Regions from separate parts of the Bacillus sp. 11B20 genome, predicted to be linked through region 1. Evidence: riboswitches for the same ligand, from Rfam matches in the RefSeq annotation. Region 1 holds a riboswitch; the other holds the start of a gene.

Region 1 (10,081 bases):
ATTCATGGCGATCCCCCAATTCCTTGATAAACGTATCAATTTCTTCTTTTGTTCTCAGCTCTGTCACGGCTACAAGCATGTGCTGCTCAAGCTCTGGGTAGTCTAGCCCTAAGTCGTAGCCGCCGATGATTCCTTTTTCAAGCAATCGTTTATTGGCTTCTTTCACAGGCTCCTGTAACTTGATCACAAATTCATTAAAATGAGCCCCTTCTACATCCGCCTGCAGTCCATATTTTTCTGCCTGCGTCTTGGCATAATGGGCTTTTTGCACGTTTTGATAGGCGATGTCTTTTATGCCTGTTTTCCCTAGTGCCGTCATGGCAACAGAAGCAGCTAGCGCATTTAATGCTTGGTTCGAGCAAATATTTGACGTCGCTTTATCTCTTCGAATGTGCTGCTCACGCGCTTGAAGAGTCAGGACAAATCCACGAACACCATTTTCATCTTCTGTCTGCCCGACTAAACGACCTGGCACTTTTCTCATCAACTTTTTCGTCACAGCAAAATATCCGCAGTGAGGTCCGCCAAATGCCGCCGGGATACCGAACGGCTGCGCATCACCAACGACAATGTCTGCCCCAAGTTTACCAGGCGGCGTCAATAGCCCGAGTGCGAGGGGATTGCTAGAGACAATGAACAGGCTTTTTCCTTTATGTGCAATGGGTTCAATGTCTTTTAACGGCTCGACGACACCAAAAAAGTTTGGATATTGCACGAGAACTGCTGCTGTATCATCGCAGACGGCCTTTTCCAGTGCAGCTAAATCTGTCTGCCCTTTTTTCGCAGGCACTTCAACAACTTCAATGTTTTGTCCTTTGGCGTATGTTTTCAGCACCGCTCTTGATTCAGGGTGAACCGTTTCAGAAACCACCACTTTTTTCTTCTTTGTGTGTCCCGCAGCAAGCATTGCCGCTTCTGCTAGTGCCGTCCCGCCATCATACATTGAGGAATTGGCTAGATCCATACCAGTCAGCTCAGCAATCATTGTTTGAAATTCAAAGATCGCTTGCAATTCACCTTGTGAAATCTCCGGCTGATAAGGTGTATACGCTGTATAAAATTCAGAGCGTGAGATAACATGATCGACAATGACAGGCTGGTAATGATCATATACACCAGCACCAAGAAACGATGCATAGGAAACTGTATCCTTATTCTTTGCAGCTAGCCGGGATAATTCCCTGACAAGCGCTGTTTCAGATGCGGCTTCTTTGATGTTGTATGCTCCTTTGAATCTCACCTTCTCTGGGATATCTGAAAAAAGCTCATCAATCGACTGAACGCCGATGACATCCAGCATTTCTTTCTGATCTTGCTCTGTTTGCGGCAAATATCTGTGCTTCATCCTCTATTCCCCCTCGTTATTTGGTTCTTTTATAAAATGGTGTTGTGACGATTTTGGCTTTTAGACGCTTTTTGCGAACCTGTACTTCCACCTCTGCCCCAAGCTCCGCTTCTGAGGTTTCGATCAAAGCAAGCCCGACATTTTTCTTTAATGTTGGGGATTGAGTGCCCGTTGTGACAAACCCAACCTGCTTTTCTCCTGAAAAGACTGGATAATCTGTACGCGGAATCCCTTTTTCAATCATTTCAATGCCGACAAGCTTTCGCTTCAGTCCCTCTTCTTTTTGTTTTTTAAGTGCTGCTTTTCCGATAAAATCAGCTTCTTTATCCGTTTTGACAGCAAAACCAATTCCGCCTTCTAATGGAGAAATATCCTTTGTCAGCTCCTGGCCATAAAGCGGAAGCCTTGCTTCAAATCTCAAGGTATCACGTGCACCGAGTCCGCACGGTATTAATCCTTTTGGCTGCCCCGCTTCTAATAAAGCGGACCAAAGGTGGACCGCATCTTCTGACTGGCAGTAGATTTCAAAGCCATCTTCCCCTGTGTAACCTGTTCTAGAAACGAGCACTTCTTTATTTGCGACCTCAGCTTTTGATAAAAACGTAAAAGGTTTAAGCGATGTCACCTCTTCATCCGCCACCTCTTTGATGATGTCAGCAGCAAGAGGTCCTTGAAGCGCTAGCAAGGCGGTTTGATCAGATATATTTTTGATCAATACGTCATCCTTCTCTTGGTGCTTCAAAAGCCAATCCACGTCTTTATCGATATTTGATGCGTTGATGACAAGTAAATAGTGGTTCTTTTCTTTTTGGTAGACGAGCAGGTCATCTACCGTTCCGCCATCTTCATAACACATGGCTGTATATAGTGCCTTACCGTCTGTCAGCTTAGACACATCATTGGTTAATAACCTTTGTAAAAAAGGAAGGGCATCTTGACCTTTGACGTCCACCTCACCCATGTGAGACACATCAAAAAGCCCTGCTTTTGTTCGAACAGCTTCATGTTCTTCTTTAATGGAAGAAAATTGGACAGGTAATTCCCAGCCCCCGAAGTCAATGGTTTTTGCGCCAAACGTTTCATACGCATGAAAAAGCGGTGTTCGTTTCAACATCAATCGTTTCCCCCTTTTTTTAGTGCAAATGCAAGCTGAATTTTCAGAAAAAAATCACAGCAAAAAAGGACAGAGCGCTCCCTTTTATCAAAAAGAAGTCTCTGTCCTTGCACCTGAAAGTTTACAGCACAACATCATTGTGCGTTTTCCCCTTTGGTGGTTTGCTAAAACGATCAGCAAACACTCTCCAGAGTTGCGTCCGGTAAGAGTACTTTTGCCTGAGAGATTCACTGAATCATTCAGCTTGCTCCTTCGGCGCCTGCCAGTGCAAAATAACCGCCAAGTCTCTCCCCATACCATCATCCGCTCATATTTTTCACATTTATTGGACATACTATCAAAATGGGTGACTTATTTTCTAGATCACTTATCAACATCCTACCATTAGAAATGGATGGAGAGCAACAGAAAAATCATTAACATTTTTAAAATAACCTTTCGATATCGTTCGCTTTTATTCATATATCTAGTCTTTTAGAGACCTCTTAAAAAATGAAGCGTTTAAAAACAGAACAATTTATCAGATCCTACTAGAAAGGCAGGCGACCACATTGAATATTCAAACGATTTTTGATCAGGAATGGACAAATGAATTTCAGCAGCGGCTTTCATCAGACGGCCCCTGGGCGAACTGGGATATGTATCGATTAGCGACGCAGGTTCAAAAAGTCACAGCCATTGATTCATTCGAGGGACTGCAAGCTCCTGCGCACCTGCCTGCATTCACACCTTTACAGCACCAGCTCGAAGTAGCCAGAAGAGTCGTAGAAGAAATGAATGGGAAAGCCATTCTAGCAGATGAAGTGGGCCTAGGGAAAACCGTAGAAGCAGGACTCATTATCAAAGAATACATGATTCGTGGACTTGCCAAAAAGATTCTTATTCTCGTCCCCGCCTCCCTTGTATCTCAGTGGGTACAGGAGCTGCGGACGAAATTTTATATTGATGCTGTTGAACAAAAAAAGAGCTATGTGTGGGAGCAGTGCGACGTTGTCGTTTCTTCCATTGACACAGCCAAAAGACAGCCGCATCGAGACACGATTTTATCGATTGCCTACGATATGGTCATTATCGATGAAGCACACAAACTGAAAAACAATAAAACGAAAAACTATGAATTTGTGAGAAACCTGAATAAGAAGTTCTGTCTGCTGCTGACAGCGACACCTATTCAAAACCGGATCGGAGAAATATTTAATCTCGTTTCCCTTCTGAAGCCGGGCCACCTAGGAAATGAACATCAATTTAAAGATATCTTTGCCAAAAAGGACTTGCAGCTTGAAGACCATGACCGATTAAAACAGCTCGTCAATAAAGTGATGATTCGAAACCGAAGACAAGACACAGGCATCGAGTGGACAAAACGACATGTCAAAACGATTTCCATTGATTTTTCTCCGACAGAACAAGCATTGTATGATGAAATCTGCAAGCTGAAAGAGAATCCGTCTTATACAAAGCATATGTTTTCCATTATGACCTTGGAACGAGAATGCTGTTCAAGCCGTGAGGCAGTTTATATGACGATTAAAAAAATGCAGGAAGAAGAAAAGCATATTCTCGGCTCTTCTGCTATAGCGCAAATCATGGAGAAAATCAATCAAGTGGAGCAAAACTCAAAGGCGCTTGAAGTGGTCAAACTCATTCAACAGTTAAATGAAAAAGTCATTATTTTCACCGAATACCGCGCAACACAAATTTATTTACAATGGTTTCTACAGCAAAATGGCATTAGCTCCGTGCCATTTCGTGGCGGCTTTAAGCGGGGTAAAAAAGATTGGATGAAAGATTTATTTAGAGAACGGGCGCAAGTGTTAATTGCTACAGAAGCTGGCGGCGAAGGGATCAACCTTCAGTTTTGTAATCAAATCATTAACTACGACCTCCCGTGGAACCCGATGCGTTTAGAACAGAGAATCGGACGTATCCACCGCCTTGGCCAAGAACGAGATGTCCACATTTACAATATGGCAACAAACGGAACAGTTGAAGAGCATATTTTAAAGCTTTTATATGAAAAAATTCAGCTGTTCGAAAACGTCATAGGCGATTTAGATGATATTTTAACGAGAATTGATATTGAAGAAGTCGAAACAGAGTTGCATCAAATTCTCTTCCAGCATGAATCTGATGGAGACATGAAAAAGAAATTAACCCAATTTGCTTCTTATTTAACTGAAGCACAAACACCACTTTTAGAAAAGAGACAGCAGGGCTCATAAAGGAGAGTTGATCAATGGAGCAGCATGACATTCACACCTTTCTTCTCCGTTTTTTCAAGGCGAATCAATGCAGCATATTAGAAGAAAGTGCAGGACATATGACCGTACAGCTGACAATCGAAATGGATAAATTGATTATGAACCGTCCTTTTTATTGGCACTGGCTTGAAAAAACTGGCGGTGTACCTGAACCGCGGCAATTGACTTTCATCACAGATCAAAAAAAAGCGGGTGATACGGTCAGTGGTGAATTCATCCATTTCGGCTCCCCCCGGTTATTTCAAATATTTGAGGCGGTCAAACAACAGGGCCGTTTTATCCGGCTTTATGAACGAGTCAGCCCGCTCACGAACAATCAGATCGCACTTGAGCCATGGCTTGGTCTCAATGTAAAAATTTCTTACCTTGCAGACCGGAAGAAGGATAAGCTTTTATCATTAGGACTCCATCTTATACGCGGAGAAGTCATTGAACAATTTCAAGAAAAGCTGGAAGCTCGTGAGCTGTCGTCTCAAATTCCCGATTATTGTTTTACGATGAGTACAATGATTAAGCCAGAAAGCGGAATCAAACGGCTCTACAGCCTTATGGAACGTTATGCCCATGAGGAACCGGACGACTGGGCAGTGCGAGCCGTTCAAAAATGGAAAGAAGACTCCGAACTTTTAAACCAATTTTATGAAGGGACTTCAGACACATCTGTAGAATATGAAATAGAAAGGCAAGCACTCAAAACTTTATACGAACCAAAAATCAGTCTTACGATTGAAAATGGCGGACTTTTTTACTTACAGCAAAAAAGAGGAGGTTGACCCATAGTCCCCTCCCCTTTTATGTGACTTACAATTTTCGATCAGTCTAAAGCTAAGTTTGTCTGTTTGTATTGGGCGGAAACATGACGCAAGCAAACTATGAGGTCTTACCACCTATGTCTTTCCATTTCATGCGTTAAGTGCCTGAAATACATGATTCAGTATTTTAGGAGGGTATTTGTATGGAAAAGAAAACGAACAAATTAGACAGTGAATGGGTTCAATTATTACGTGAAGCTCGCAAGGCAGGACTAACAGTTGAAGAAGTCCGTCATTTCCTCAAATCAAATGAAAAGTCCTCTGAGTCTCCCCCTCTGGTAAGAAGTCATTCTATCAAACCTTTCTGAATGTGCTATAATATCGAAAGGAAGGTGATGACATTGATTGGCCAGCGTATTAAACAATACCGCAATGAAAAAGGCTACTCACTATCAGAACTGGCCGAAAAGGCTGGGGTAGCGAAGTCTTATTTAAGCTCAATAGAAAGAAACTTGCAAACAAACCCCTCCATTCAATTTCTTGAAAAAGTCTCCGCTGTTCTGGACGTCTCGGTTCATACACTTTTAAACGAAAAAGATGAAACCGAATACGATGGTCAATTAGATAGTGAATGGGAAAAACTAGTTCGAGATGCAATGACATCAGGGGTTTCGAAAAAGCAATTTCGTGAATTTTTAGATTATCAAATCTGGAGAAAAAAGCAAGAAGAGGAGTAAAGCGCACGTTTTAGCGCATACTCCTCCAATTGCTATGCAGATCTTGATATCAGCCTAAAGACTGGCTTTATTTTTTATCTTCGCTGTGTGCTTTTTCGTTTTCTTTCACGTAGCCTTTTTCATCCGTATGCTTTTTTGGATTGATCGTTAAACCATTCCACTGAGTCGCTTCGAAGGAAAGATCAATTTGAATCGCATCGCCTTGGTATTTATTTTGGATATAGTGACCAGCTTTATCCTTCGTCTGGTCATTGATAAATTCAATGGTCATTTCCACTTTATCGTAATCAAACGGATTCTTTGGAATGCCGTCATACTCTGGAGCCACTGTTCCATCAACAGTTGCTACATTAATTTTCCCACTTTCATGTAAAAACTTCTCATCGACGGCATGACGAAGCTTTTCAAATGCGGTCTGATCCTGTTTTGACGTTAATTGATGCAAGTCAAGCAGGTTTGCATGGTCTAAAATAATGTTTTTCGGATAACCATTTCCACCTTCGGCTCCAACCGTCAGAACACTCACCTGAAACTGACTGAGAAATTCTTCAGCTGTATTCTTACCGCCATTCTTCGCGGAAGATCCATCTGTAAACTGGCTATAATCAAGACTCATCAGCACTTGGTTTATCGCTAGTGATCCCTTATTATCAAAATGAAATTCTTTCTTGATCCGATCACCAGGTTTTAAGTTCGAAAGGTTGATGGCGCCGGAGTTCTCTTTAGCAGATAAATCCAGCTCTCCTGTCGAGTAGACCGCATTTGCCTTTTCAAAATCATTAAACGCCGCCCATGTTCCCCCGCCGATTAATGCAAGACCTAAAGCCCCTGATAATACACCTAAACGAATTGATTTCTTCATTGCCATGAATAATAAACCCCCTAATATTTTGTTTTATTGAAACCTGATTAGGTTACAAACGATTTAAGCTTGTTCCTCTGACATATGTACATCAGCCGTGTGTCTACGGTGTTTCGCTGCGCCCACAAAATGAATAGTTGAATAAACAAGCAGCATGACACCCGGTATAATAAGGAGCAAAGCAGTTCCAGCTGATGTCCCTGCATACGAAAGAAGCTTTCCTGCATAAGGAATGTTCACTCCCATATACTGCGCAGTCACCTGATCCGCTTTTACCAGCGTGCCGTCCTGATACATATTATTGTCACCCTTCGTCTCAAACGCTTTATTTGCATCCTTTCCTTTCACCCCAACAATTCGGTGGGTCACAAAGGACTGATCCTGTTTTGTTTGGAACGTAATAATATCTCCTTTTTTGAGCGTCTCAGGTGAGGCGACCTGCTTTACAACAATCAGTGACCCAGCTGAAAATTCTGGTTCCATCGAACCTGATAATACTTGCTTCAATTGATAACCGAAAATCTGAGGTTCTCCTCCTGTTGTTCTTGATGACAACACGACAATAATTGAGGCTGTCATCACCGTGAACACCACCACATAAAGAATACTCCCAGACATCTTCATCCATTTTTTCATGACCCCTTCTCCCCTTCGCATATCATTTTTTCACTTTAAAAGACAGCTCCATTTAGGACGCCTTTTCTTGACACTTTGAGAGCACCATCTGTTTAGACCAAAAGTACGGCTGATCAGATGCGCCAAATCCTTTAGGATAAAAGATTTTAAATGCATAGATTCCATTTGTTTTTGCTTTATCTGTCGTGACAGTCGCTGTTTCTTGCGACAATAGGGACTTTATGGAGCCCTTTTCAAGAATATGACCATCTTGTAATGGCTCCTGACCATTTCCCACTTTATGTAATTCCCACTTCCATTCAGAGTACGCAATAGGCTGTCCACTATTTTTTAGTGTCATGCTCAGCCTTTGAGGTGCGCAGACTGTTCCTTCGATCATCGTTTGATCGACAAGCTCCAATTGACTTCGATCCCATTTTTTAGGCTGACAATGCTGATCTGTCTGTTCAAAGTTTTCACATGTTTTCATAACAAAATTTTTGTGCTCGACATCGTTAAAAGAGGCATTCGTGGGTGTCATGAGGAAAGATGTCAACATTAAACAAATGGCACAAAAAAGGACAAAGAGCGACTGTTTCATTAATCCCTTCAACTCCTTGAACGGTTGTTCTTTAAAAAGAACGATTATATACAGTATAAGGAAATACCTATAAAACCCAAAACGTCAAATTAGTTCATTTTGTTCTTAAACAAGAACCATTGCGAGAAAATTCTTCCATTTTCTCATTCTTTCGCCATATTCAATATTTTTTTGTGTGACATTTGTACTTCTTAAAACTTACATAAAAATGTAGGATTTGGTCAGGATATGAAGAGGTGAGGTGATGTTAAGTGAAATATGGAAAAATCATTATCATGCTCAGTTTACTGCTGAGTCCTATGATGCTAGACGTCAAACCTGTGGCTGCGAGAGGTTTGACTGCCACCGCAGACCAATGGGAAACGCGAGCAGTCAAAGAAGCCAAAAAAAGATACCCGCTAACGCAAGTCTTATTTAAACAAAAAGTATGGGACCGCCACCGCGATAAGGAATCTGTAAAACAGTATCATATTACGTTAAAAGACCATACAAAGGAATTTGGGGTGTTTGTTACCATTTCCTATAATCCTTACTCAAATAAGGTGAATAAAGTGATTGTTGTGGAGGAATACAACTAAAATGGCATAAAAAAACCGCCTGCTGGCGGCTTTTTACTTTCGTCGATGTCGCTGACGTTTTTTAAGCATCATGGAGAAACCAAACGGCAGAACCCCAAATAATCGCTGTGAAAACGGAGGTTTTGTTTCCATTTTTTCTTGTTTGTGTTCCTTCCGTTCGTCTCGTGGTGTATTCATATATTTAATGATTTCCTGCGTCATATATTTTACATAGTCATTTGTTTTCAAGCAAATTCACCTCTTCTTCCTTCAAGTGTTACCAGAAAGAGGATGATTTTATACACTGGCTAATCAGGGTTTGCCCATCTCATGATTTCACCGGTCTTCCAATCCAGCATCAGCTCCCGCTCATCGGATAAGCCATCCTTTGTTTTCACTCTCACCAAAGCGAGGACACGTTTTTTCTGTTGATCGCATTTCATCTGCTTCAGTGTCACATGGCCTTCTTCAGTATCAATATGGACCTTCTGCTTTTCACAAATGCGTTTTACTGAGCTGGCAGCTTCACTCACACCCACCCTAAAAAGATGCTGTTTTTTATAAAAAGAAATCGTGAGCTCTGCACTTCTCAGCTCTTTTTGAAAGCCCATCGTTATCGCTCCTAGGATCAAGAGAAAAAATAGGATCACAGCAAGCACATGCGGATAGATAAACCCTTCCTCTCTTTTCACGATTTAGGAACCACCCCTTTATATGTGAAAAAAACGGCTTCATGAACCTTACCAGATCCATCTGTGACTTTCAGAATGGCTCTATGCTGACTCGTTCTCACCTGAAATTGTTTCACCTTGTGCAATAAAGGAAGATGTCCAGCTTGATCCGTACGTTTTCGAAGCATCTCTTGATATGGCTCAATCGTTACCACTCGCCCTTGATCAGATACATACTCTAACGCATTACCTCCTTGCACCGATCGAACTGCCGTTGCACGGCTTAATTCCTCATCTAATTGCAGGACAGTTTGTTTCCACTCCATTTGTGAAAATCGGTTAATCTCTTCAAAAGGAAGGGCTTTCTCAGCTGTTGAAAAGATCAGTACAGAGCCAAAAGAGAGGAACAAAAATAGCTGCAATTGCCACAAAGCCTGGACAAGGGTAAAACCTTGTTCACCGTTCCGCAACCTGGTGAAAGCATATCGTCTGCTTTTCTTGCAATTTGTATGATACACATCCCTTCTCTTTACTCCAATTGAATACATATGTGTTGTCGCCTCGCT
Region 2 (10,081 bases), on a different contig from region 1:
GGCATCGGGCAGTGCTGTGAAACTGCTCAGTTACTATAGTATGGGCGGGCTGCTGTCTGTTGTGATGCTCGCGTTTCTTTTGCGCCGTTTTGTCCGTCCGGTCACTGTACTGCTGATCTATCCAATCATTACACTTGTTTCTATTTGTGTACTTTTGGTCGTGAAATCGCCAGTCATAGGAACCGTCAATGCTTTTGTATTAGGATTTTCAACAGCAGGAGTTTTTCAGCTGACGTTAACTGTGATGGCTGAATTCTTCTGGAAAAACAAAGGGACGATGACAGGGATTATCTCCACAGCAGGCGGCGTGTCGGCTATCGTCATCCCGGTCGTAACAGGTTTAATTCAGAGTCACGCGTCCATTTTACAAATCTTTATGTTCGATGCAGTGGTGGCTGTTGCGGCCATTATCGGCGCACTGTATATCCTGTATCGCTACCGTCAAGTTATGGTACATGATTAAAAAAAAAGACGACCTCCGCTTAGGAAGTCGTCTTTCTTTTGTATTAGAAACGGTCATTTTCAAAAAGGATTTGTTTTACTTGATCAACTGGCATATCTTCGCCAGTAAAGAGTTTGTAAGCAAGTGCACCTTGCCATAGCATCATTCCAAGACCGTTAATCGTTTTGGCGCCAGCTTCCTGTGCTTGTGCAAGAAGCTTTGTTTTTTGCGGGTTGTATACGACGTCTGTCACGATCAAATCTTCACGAAGTACATCAAGTGTATCATCGATAATGCTGAGCTGGTCTAGTGGTTTCATGCCAAGGCTTGTCCCGTTTGCCAGGATCGCACTTTCTGCTACTTCACGGCGGAACGCGTCTTTGTCTTCAAGTGGGAAAATGTTTGCTTTGACACCGAAAGATTTCATTTCGTTGTTGATGTAATTTACATTTTCTTCTGCTTGAACGAAGTATTGGTCATTACGAGCAAAAATACTAATTTCACGAATGCCGGACTGTGCAAGCTGAATCGCAATCGGAGTTGCCGCGCCGCCAGAGCCAACAAGTGTGACTTTTTTGCCGGCTAATTCAACGCCATGCTCAATCAAGTTTCTCACATATCCAAGACCATCTGTGTTGTAGCCGATGAGCTTACCATCTTTGTTTACTACAGTGTTACTTGCACGTGTATATCTTGCAGAATCATCTAGTTCGTCTAAGTAATCTAGTACTTTCATTTTGTTCGGCATAGAGACGTTAAATCCAGCTGCACCCATTGCTTTCATACCGTTTACGGCTGCTTCTAGTTCATCATTCCCTACTTCAAATGCGAGGTAGGCATAGTTGATACCTGTTAGTGTATAGCCAAGGTTATGCATACGTGGTGAAAGGCTGTGTCCGATTGGTGTAGCAAGAAGACCGACTAATTTTGTTTTTCCATCAATATTTCGTTCATGTATGTTTGTCATGATTGACATCTCCTTTAGTTATCTAAATAATTTTTTCATGCGTCCAAGAACAAAGACCGCTAGTAATACGCTAATAACCGCAATGATCATATCGAAGAATAACGTCATTTTAATATCGTACGTGCTGACCAACCCACTTGTAATGAGCGGCACGAGAATAAACGCTGAGCTTGCCGCAATGTTGACATAGGATGAAGCCGTTGCTTTGTTTGTCGGGAACAATTTCATCATGATACTCATCGCAAGCTGGAAGATCCCTGCTGTAAATAGACCTAAGAAGAAGGTGCTGACAATGACAATGCTGTACGTTTCGATTTGGAAAAGTGAAAGCATTGCAAGGAACGCCCCAATTGGATAAATGATTGCCACCATAATTGGTGAAATGAATTTATCTAAGACGATCGAAAGCAAGAGAACAGATACGAGTGCACCAATACTAAAATAAGATAGAAGCTGTGTGGCTTGTCCTGTGCCAAGTCCGATTAATTTTAACCCGAGCTGCGGAAGCCATGTCTGCCATACGACAAACAATGCAGTCGACGTGAATCCCATAAGAACAACGGCTAAGCCTTCACCAAGCATTTTTGGTTCTTCCTTCAGCTGGTCCTGTACTGGAAGAGCATCTTGTGAAGAAACTTGCTTATGGTTCGGGAATGGCATAAAGAGTAAGTAAATTCCTACAAGTAAATAAAGAAGCCCTAGTCCAAAGAACGCCCAGCCCCAGAAGATGTCATGTGCCACTAGGTACGCCAAGATAAATGGAAGAACAGTCGCCCCAATGGATACAGACGCTTTTACTAAAACAGAAGCCGAACTTGCTTTTTTCGGAAATGACTCTGTCAAAGCAGGGTAGGTTCCTGAATCAAGCAGTGAGTTGGCAATACCTGCTGAAATCGCAAAGATAAATGCCAGTGTATAACTCGTTGTCGTTGGAATACCGATTAAGAATAATAAGTAAAGAAAATTTCCTGTAATAATGACAGGCTTACGTCCCCAGCTATCGGCTAACCGACCTGAGAAAAAGAGAGCAATGAGTTTACCAATTCCGATCGCCGATACAAGCAAGCTGATTTTCGGAATATCTACATGGTAGCGCTCAGATAAGCTGTCCATGTTGGAAGCTACAATAATATTGATCATGCCAAGCATGAAGTAGTTTAAATACATGCCAAGTGACGATTTAATATAAGGATTTTTCATGTTCCCACTCCTATATTTGAAACCCCTTTAAGGTCAAATTCTTTGTATACCCTTTGTTATTGTTTCCTTCAAAATGAATAATATGAAGCCCATCACAACACCCCTTATGTGATTGATGAAAAAATAATGAATATTCATCTGTTCTTCAATCAAGTACATCGTTCTACTAAAATTTAAAAAATAATAACAGCCTTGATTAGGAAGTGAAACTTCATGATTTGATCAGAATCATAAAAAATCACTTTTAACTGTTTTTTGATAGAAATAACGATAGGACGAAATAGGTATAACGATATACTAAAAGAAGCAACGAGATAAATATACTCCTGCATTTTAAATGTGTCAAGTTTATGACTTTGTGATTTAAAAAAAGAAAATTGAAACAAAGAAATAGTTGACTTGATCAATAAAAAAAGGAGAATTGCTGTCCACAATTCTCCTTTCCATATCAGGTAGAGGTTTCTCTAATATGAAGTTGAGGCTTTAAAATCAATCTCTGCAGCTCTTCATCCTGATCGTTCATTTTATGATATAAAAGGTTCGCTGCTTTTGCCCCGATGGATCGGGGGAATGAAGAAACAGTGGTGAGCGGCGGATGGTACATCTCCGCTTCAGGAACATTATCGAATCCAACCACATCAATATCTTCACCTGGCTGGATGCCCCGTGCTGACAGTGCTTGCATGACTCCAAATGCAACTAAGTCACTAAAACAAAAAATAGCGGTAGGAGGCTCGGGTTGATCCATCACTTGAGCGAGTGCTTCTTTCCCGCCTTCACGAGTAGGTACGATATCAATAATAAGGGAATCATCAATCGTCAGGTTTTCATCGTCATGAGCTCTTTTGAAACCTTTCATCCGCTCAATCCAAGTCGATGAGGTCTTGATGCCGCCTAAGAAGGCGATACGTCGATGCCCCTTCTGAAGAAGATGATGAATGGCCATCCAAGTGCCTTGTTCATAATCAACACCGACATAATCACATTGCACATCTGATAACTCACGATTTGCAAGTACTTTTGGGGTGCGAATTTGATTTAATTGTTTGACGGTTCGAGCAGAGCTTTTCGAAGCTGGGTTTAAAATAATTCCGCCCACTCGGTGCTCTACCATGGTGGAAATGAGCCGCTCCTGTTTGTCGACACTGTCAAAGGTTGTACCAAGTAAAACGGTATAGCCTAGTGATTCAAGCGTGGTTTGCACGCCGATTAAAAATTCCGAAATAAAGGTGTTAGAAATATCTGTGACAATCACACCAACGATATTTGAGCTTTTTGACCGCATGTTGGCAGCAACGCGGTCATATACGTATCCTAAGTCTTCCATGGATTGCAGTACTTTGTTTCGAGTGGCTTCAGAGATTCTAGGATTGTTTCGAACAACGAGTGATGCCGTTGAAGTCGAGACACCGGCATGCTTGGCGACTTCCTGTAATGTGACACGCTGTTTGTTCATTTTTTTCATTTATCTTCACCAACTTCAATGGATTGCCTAACTTTGTTCATGATCAAGAGGGATTTCTCCATCAGACGAGCCGAACATCTTTTGGTTTATTATACATGAATTAGGGGGGATTGATGAAGTGAAGACATATGGGTATCACCGTAAATCATAAAAGATTACCATTGACAGCATTCTGATTGAGGCGTAAAATATAAAATTATTCAGAAATAGCAACATTTTAATTAAATAACGAAGGCTATGATTGCTGTGGGTCACACTATAGCAGGAGCAGCTTCTGGAGAGACCGCATGTATGTGCGGCGCCGAAGGGTTCACAATCTCAGGCAAAAGGACAGAAGAGTACGAAATATTGTATTTGTGATGCATGGATGATGCCGTGTATTACTTTTCTCTATTTTGCTATTCTTTTATGACCGTGAGATTGGAGCGCATCCAATCTCTTTTTTTATGGACTTTTTAAAGAGTTCATTATTTCAGTATAAGATCGTGTCGTAGGAGGGTGTTAGCATTGGCACAACAAGAATTAAAACGAGATTTATCAAACCGTCATGTGCAATTGATTGCCATTGGCGGAACCATTGGAACAGGGCTGTTTTTAGGCTCTGGAAAAGCCATTCAATTGGCAGGTCCATCAATCATTTTTGCTTATTTAATTGTCGGAATGGCCATCTTTTTTGTCATGAGGGCACTTGGAGAATTGCTTTTATCGAAGGCGGGCTATCAGTCATTAACCGATATTGCAGAGGACTATCTCGGCCCGTGGGCATCTTTTGTGACAGGGTGGACATATTGGTTTTGCTGGATTATGACAGCGATGGCGGATGTCATTGCGGTCGGAGTGTATGTGCAGTATTGGTTTGATATCCCGCAATGGATTCCTGCCATCATTTGTTTGTTGATTTTACTAGGATTGAATCTATTAACGGTGAAGCTTTTCGGAGAAATGGAATTTTGGTTTGCACTCATTAAAGTGATTACGATTCTATTACTGATCGGTGTTGGAATTGTTCTTTTAATCATTGGTTTTCAAACCGATGCCGGACCGGTGACAGTAACGAATTTATGGTCTCATGGCGGGTTATTCCCGAATGGTGTCACAGGCTTCTTGCTGTCATTCCAGATGGTGATTTTTGCGTATGTGGGAGTTGAACTGGTTGGCGTATCCGCAGCAGAAACAGCTAATCCGCAAAAAAACATTCCCTCTGCGATTAATAAGATTCCATTAAGAATTCTATTTTTCTATGTGGGTGCGATCTTTGTTTTACTATGTATCAACCCATGGTCTGAGCTCAGTGCATCAGAAAGTCCTTTTGTGAAAACCTTTGGGCTCATTGGGATACCAGTAGCAGCGGGGCTTATCAATTTTGTTGTGTTGACGTCTGCGGCATCAGCTTGTAATAGCGGCATGTTCTCGACAAGCCGTATTCTGTATAATCTCAGTCATCAAAAGCAGGGGCCAGCTTCCTTTGGACGTTTGAACAAGCACGCTGTCCCGAGTAATGCGCTATTTGTTTCAACGATTGTAGTATCGGTCGGTGCACTTTTAAGCAAGCTGATTCCCGAACAAGCCTTTGGGATTGTTACCACGATCAGTGCCATTTGTTTCATTTGGGTATGGAGTATTATTTTAATTTGTCATTTGAAATATAAAAAAACACGGCCTGAACTGCATGCAGCATCTACCTTTAAAGCACCGTTCACACCTTTTGTGAATATTTGCGTTCTTGCGCTCTTTGCAGCCATTCTCGTGATCATGCTCTTCGCAGATGCAACACGTCCTGCGTTGCTATTGACACCGGTATGGTTTGGTTTCTTATTTTTGATTTATGCACGAAAGAAACGCCGTGCATCGTAACGGACGGAAAAAGCACAGCCTTTTGACAGAGCTGTGCTTTTTATCATTTAACGATTTCTAATCTTCAACACATAATTTGCATTCAAAATGATCAAAACAATCCCAATGACCACGATCGAGAACAGTTGAGAGTGATTGGCTCCAAGCGAATACACAATCAAAATAAACATGGCACTAGTCAATAGAATATTCATCATTTGATACGTGTGAAACAGTCCGCCAAGCATGACATGCTTTTCCCCTTCGTCTGAAATGGCGAGCAGCTTTTTACTATAGTCTTTGTCGGACGGATTTGGTAGATTGCGATTAGGATAGACAAGTTTGAGGACGGATATCGCTGCATAAGAACTAATAATGGTGACGATAAATAAAGCAGCATTGACCAGAATCAACCAGAGTGGCTGCTCGGTGACGATGGTTATACCGATGGCAATAATGGACAAAATCGTACTCACCGTATTGGCTAATGTCGAATCAGTAAAGGTCCGATATTGCTTAGCCTCCAGTTCATCTTCCTCATCTCCAGAGACCGAAAGAGACACTCTTTTTTTCATACGTGAAATCCCTGAAAAACAATAAATAATCAATAAAATTGTCACTCCACTGATGACAAGAGTCGCTTCAAATGCAATATCAATAAGTGTCATCTCAAATTCGGCTGCCAGCAGACAGTAAGCACCGAGAAAGCCAAGGAGAGCACCTAAGAGCATTTTGTATACAGTTTTCATGATAGTTCATCCTCCTCGAATAGAAAAATACGTTCAATGGGTTCCTGAAAAATTCGTGAAAGCTTAACAGCGAGCAAGAGAGACGGCATTAATTCATCACGTTCCATTAAGCTGATGGTTTGACGAGAGACCTTTGCACGTTTCGCAAGCTCAGTTTGGTTTAAACCATCACGCGCACGAAGCTCTTTTAACCGATTTTTCATTCTGTCACCTCAAGTTTTAATTGAAATCTTTCCTTGATTGTAAAGCATTATATTCAATTTGACAAGTAAAGTTGTCAAATTGATAAAAATAATTGTCAGAAAGATCATCTTTATTGAAAAGGTGAACCATGATACGCTAAAGGAAAGAGAAACAGAAAACAGGTGATGGCCGTGTTCATTGATCAATTAAAAAATGACTTACATCAATCACAACCGTTGTTCATTGGAGAAGAGACAGCGTTCAAAGCAGCAGTCCTGATCCCTTTAGTACAAGTAAATGGAGAATGGCATATATTATTTGAGGTACGATCGCTCACCATGAGAAAACAGCCGGGTGATATTAGTTTTCCTGGGGGCAAGCTCGACGGCAGCGAAACAGCACAGGAGGCTGCACTGCGAGAAACACATGAAGAGTTGGGCATTCCGCCAGAATCGGTCGAAATCGTTGGGCAGCTCAGTCCTTATATCGCTTCTCCATCCTTTGTCGTATACCCATATGTCGGTATCATTGATGAGCAAAAAGTGAAACACTCCTATAATCAAGAAGAAGTAGAAGAGACCTTTACCGTGCCTCTATCATGGCTCAGCCAATATGAGCCGTACCTACATCATGTATCCGTTCAGCCAACACCAGGAGAGGACTTCCCTTATGAAAAAATCATGAATGGTGAAAAATACAGCTGGGGGAGCCGTTCGATTGAGGAATGGTTTTATGATTACGAAAACTACACCATATGGGGATTAACAGCCCGCATATTAAAGCATTTTGTGACCGTTGCAAAAAGAAATTCCTAGAGAATCGCTCTCTAGGAATTTGTTGTATTCAGCCGTTCCTGCGCTGTTTGTTTTCCTTTACCAATTGGAATAGGCGCTCTCGCTTGGCTCAATCCGTAGGAAGGCATGTTCACGTAGACGGATTCATACGAGCCGGCTTGAATTTGGTATGTTTCATGATAAATGCCGACCGCATCATTATTTCGTGCCATTTGGTTAAATCTTTTCCAAGCAGCCAAATGCTTCTCCATCTTGGCATAGGCAAGGAGGTCATCTGTTGATTTCCAATATTGAATCATCGCTGTCGTGCGTAATCCAAAGTAATTCTCTGTTCCAAGAAACCCTAGCTCCTCTTGATGGGTATACAGCTCCTTGATCATGCCAGGCATCGCCATGAACACAGGCATCCATTGATGAATGGCCCAGCGTTTGTTGATCCTCATTCCGATAATGAACACCACAATCGAATCAGAATTGTCCGTTGTAAATCTGCCAGCACGTATGTCTTTTTTCATTCATTTACCCTTCCTTCTTCATCGAATGGAATGTCTCCACGCACCAATCAATTCCAGCTTGAGCCACTCTTTTCCCATAATCTAAAGTAAACAGCCAATACTTCGCATCCGCTTCATCTGGGTACAGCTCTTGAATGTTTTGTTCAATCGCAACATATGTCTCATAACGAATACGGAGCTGCCTCTCATAATCCTGTAAAAGCGCTAGTTTTTTCTCAAACGAAAGATATTGACCGAAGAATAATTTTAATAACACCTCATTCCGCTCTGTTGGTAACTGATCGAGCGGCTGCGCCAGCCATTCTCTTAACGTGTCCAGTCCTTTTTCAGTCAAATGATATTCCCGCTTGTCTGAGCGACCAGAGCTAGCAGCAGGTGAAACCTCCGCAAGGCCTTCCTCGACTATTAGCTTTAAAGCTGGATAAATTTGTCCATAACTGATTTTCCAAAAATGATGCAAGCTCCTATCAATTAATTGCTTCACTTCGTACCCTGACTTACAATCTGTCGTTAAAATACCTAAAATCGCATACGTCGTATCATTGTATTTTTTCATATCAGCACACCTATCTAAAAGATATATCATTTAGATATATAATATATGATGGGGAGTGGCAGATACAAGGGGTTGTTGAAAAATAAATTCGATAAAGGAGGTGACTCACTCATATATTGATAGAAAAAATGAAATTCTGTCGGTGGAGGTATGTATGAATAGATCGAAAATCTGGATCGTGGCAATTCTAGCGGTACTAATCATGGGTGCTGTCAGCTGGATAGCATATCAAGCAAATGCAAAAAAGAGTGTATTGAATCAATCTTACGCCTTTGCATATAAGACCAAGAATCATGTGAACTGGTTCAAAGTAACGGAGAAAAAAGGGAAAGTAACAGGTCATCTGAATGAAACCATTTTGGAGGAAAACCCAAAAAGGCATTTTGATCCTAATCTATTTATCAACAAATATAAATTAACCGGCAAAACGATTGAAAACGGTTACGAATTTCAAGTGAAGCAAGGGAAAAAGACGGTCACATATGAAGTTCACCTTGCTGAAAAAGATCTTTCTGTGAGAAAACAAGGTGAAAAACAAAGCATCACATACAAAGCAGTTGATCAAACAAAACTACGTGCTGTTCAAAAGGACATTCATGACCTATATGAAGAACTGATGGAGGACACTGAAAATAGATTTCATGATTATGTAAGAAACTTCATTAAGAAAGTAACAGGCGCTTATGGTTATCTGTATACGGCGGAGGATGGTTCATACCAGCTATTTCTAAAAGTAAAACGAATGTATATGCAGTCTGAATGGGCAGGTTCTTTTCTGATGAGAACGGTCCCAGGAGATGGTGGAGCACCTTATAAAGAAACGAAACATACAGCCGGGGGTGTTTCAGATGGGATAATGTTTGATTTGAGTACTTATCCTGCAATTGAAAAGGGTTTTATTTTAGGGGAAACTGACCGAGACGCAACATCAATTAGATTTCCCTTTAAAATGGCAGGCGGTACAATAGAATTTAAAGCTGTCACGAAAGAGGAATATCAAGAGCAAACGGAAGCATTTAAAAAGCAGGCTGAAGAAAAGAAAAAATAGATCGTATTGGACCAGGTGAATAAGGGTTAATAACATATCTGAATTCTCCATGAAAAAAAGGATATTATTTGCATAGATGTAAGATATAATTACTAAAATAATTATCTAAATTTTCTAGTATCTACTTTTAAGTGAATAAGAATTTAGTTGAATATATGGTAAAATATTGTTGATGTTGATTTCTCAAATTAAATATTAGAGGAGGTACGTATGAGCAAATTGAAAATCTGGGTCGTGTCTATCCTAGCCGTACTCATCTTGGGTGGAGGCGGCTGGACAGCATATCAAGCAATCGCACAAAAAAATTCATTGAATCATTCCTATGCATT

The links. Region 1 has a riboswitch for glycine ahead of gcvT (glycine cleavage system aminomethyltransferase GcvT). Riboswitches for the same ligand answer to the same signal wherever they lie in the genome.
Region 2: it holds a riboswitch for glycine, as region 1 does, so the genes downstream of both, ACN6NB_RS18915 (amino acid permease) here and gcvT (glycine cleavage system aminomethyltransferase GcvT) in region 1, are expected to answer to the same signal.

The regions. Positions count from the first base shown of each region.
Region 1 covers NZ_JBLZWZ010000008.1:353,889-363,969, forward strand. Annotated here, with positions in the region: gene gcvPA (aminomethyl-transferring glycine dehydrogenase subunit GcvPA) at 1-1,345, opposite strand, end outside; gene gcvPB (aminomethyl-transferring glycine dehydrogenase subunit GcvPB) at 1-6, opposite strand, end outside; gene gcvT (glycine cleavage system aminomethyltransferase GcvT) at 1,362-2,459, opposite strand; glycine riboswitch at 2,559-2,652, opposite strand; glycine riboswitch at 2,656-2,762, opposite strand; gene ACN6NB_RS11110 (DEAD/DEAH box helicase) at 3,011-4,681, shown strand; gene ACN6NB_RS11115 (YqhG family protein) at 4,696-5,493, shown strand; gene ACN6NB_RS11120 (anti-repressor SinI family protein) at 5,676-5,840, shown strand; gene sinR (transcriptional regulator SinR) at 5,874-6,209, shown strand; gene tasA (biofilm matrix protein TasA) at 6,277-7,077, opposite strand; gene sipW (signal peptidase I SipW) at 7,135-7,707, opposite strand; gene tapA (amyloid fiber anchoring/assembly protein TapA) at 7,760-8,287, opposite strand; gene ACN6NB_RS11145 (DUF3889 domain-containing protein) at 8,587-8,865, shown strand; gene ACN6NB_RS11150 (YqzE family protein) at 8,899-9,093, opposite strand; gene ACN6NB_RS11155 (competence type IV pilus minor pilin ComGG) at 9,153-9,536, opposite strand; gene comGF (competence type IV pilus minor pilin ComGF) at 9,533-10,063, opposite strand; gene comGE (competence type IV pilus minor pilin ComGE) at 9,972-10,081, opposite strand, start outside.
Region 2 covers NZ_JBLZWZ010000009.1:912,617-922,697, reverse strand. Annotated here, with positions in the region: gene ACN6NB_RS18935 (MFS transporter) at 1-463, shown strand, start outside; gene ACN6NB_RS18930 (shikimate dehydrogenase) at 507-1,409, opposite strand; gene ACN6NB_RS18925 (MFS transporter) at 1,428-2,609, opposite strand; gene ACN6NB_RS18920 (LacI family DNA-binding transcriptional regulator) at 3,058-4,074, opposite strand; glycine riboswitch at 4,339-4,418, shown strand; gene ACN6NB_RS18915 (amino acid permease) at 4,582-5,928, shown strand; gene ACN6NB_RS18910 (DUF3169 family protein) at 5,976-6,656, opposite strand; gene ACN6NB_RS18905 (helix-turn-helix transcriptional regulator) at 6,653-6,859, opposite strand; gene ACN6NB_RS18900 (NUDIX hydrolase) at 7,031-7,654, shown strand; gene ACN6NB_RS18895 (DUF4188 domain-containing protein) at 7,666-8,148, opposite strand; gene ACN6NB_RS18890 (PadR family transcriptional regulator) at 8,153-8,704, opposite strand; gene ACN6NB_RS18885 (hypothetical protein) at 8,859-9,752, shown strand; gene ACN6NB_RS18880 (hypothetical protein) at 9,963-10,081, shown strand, end outside.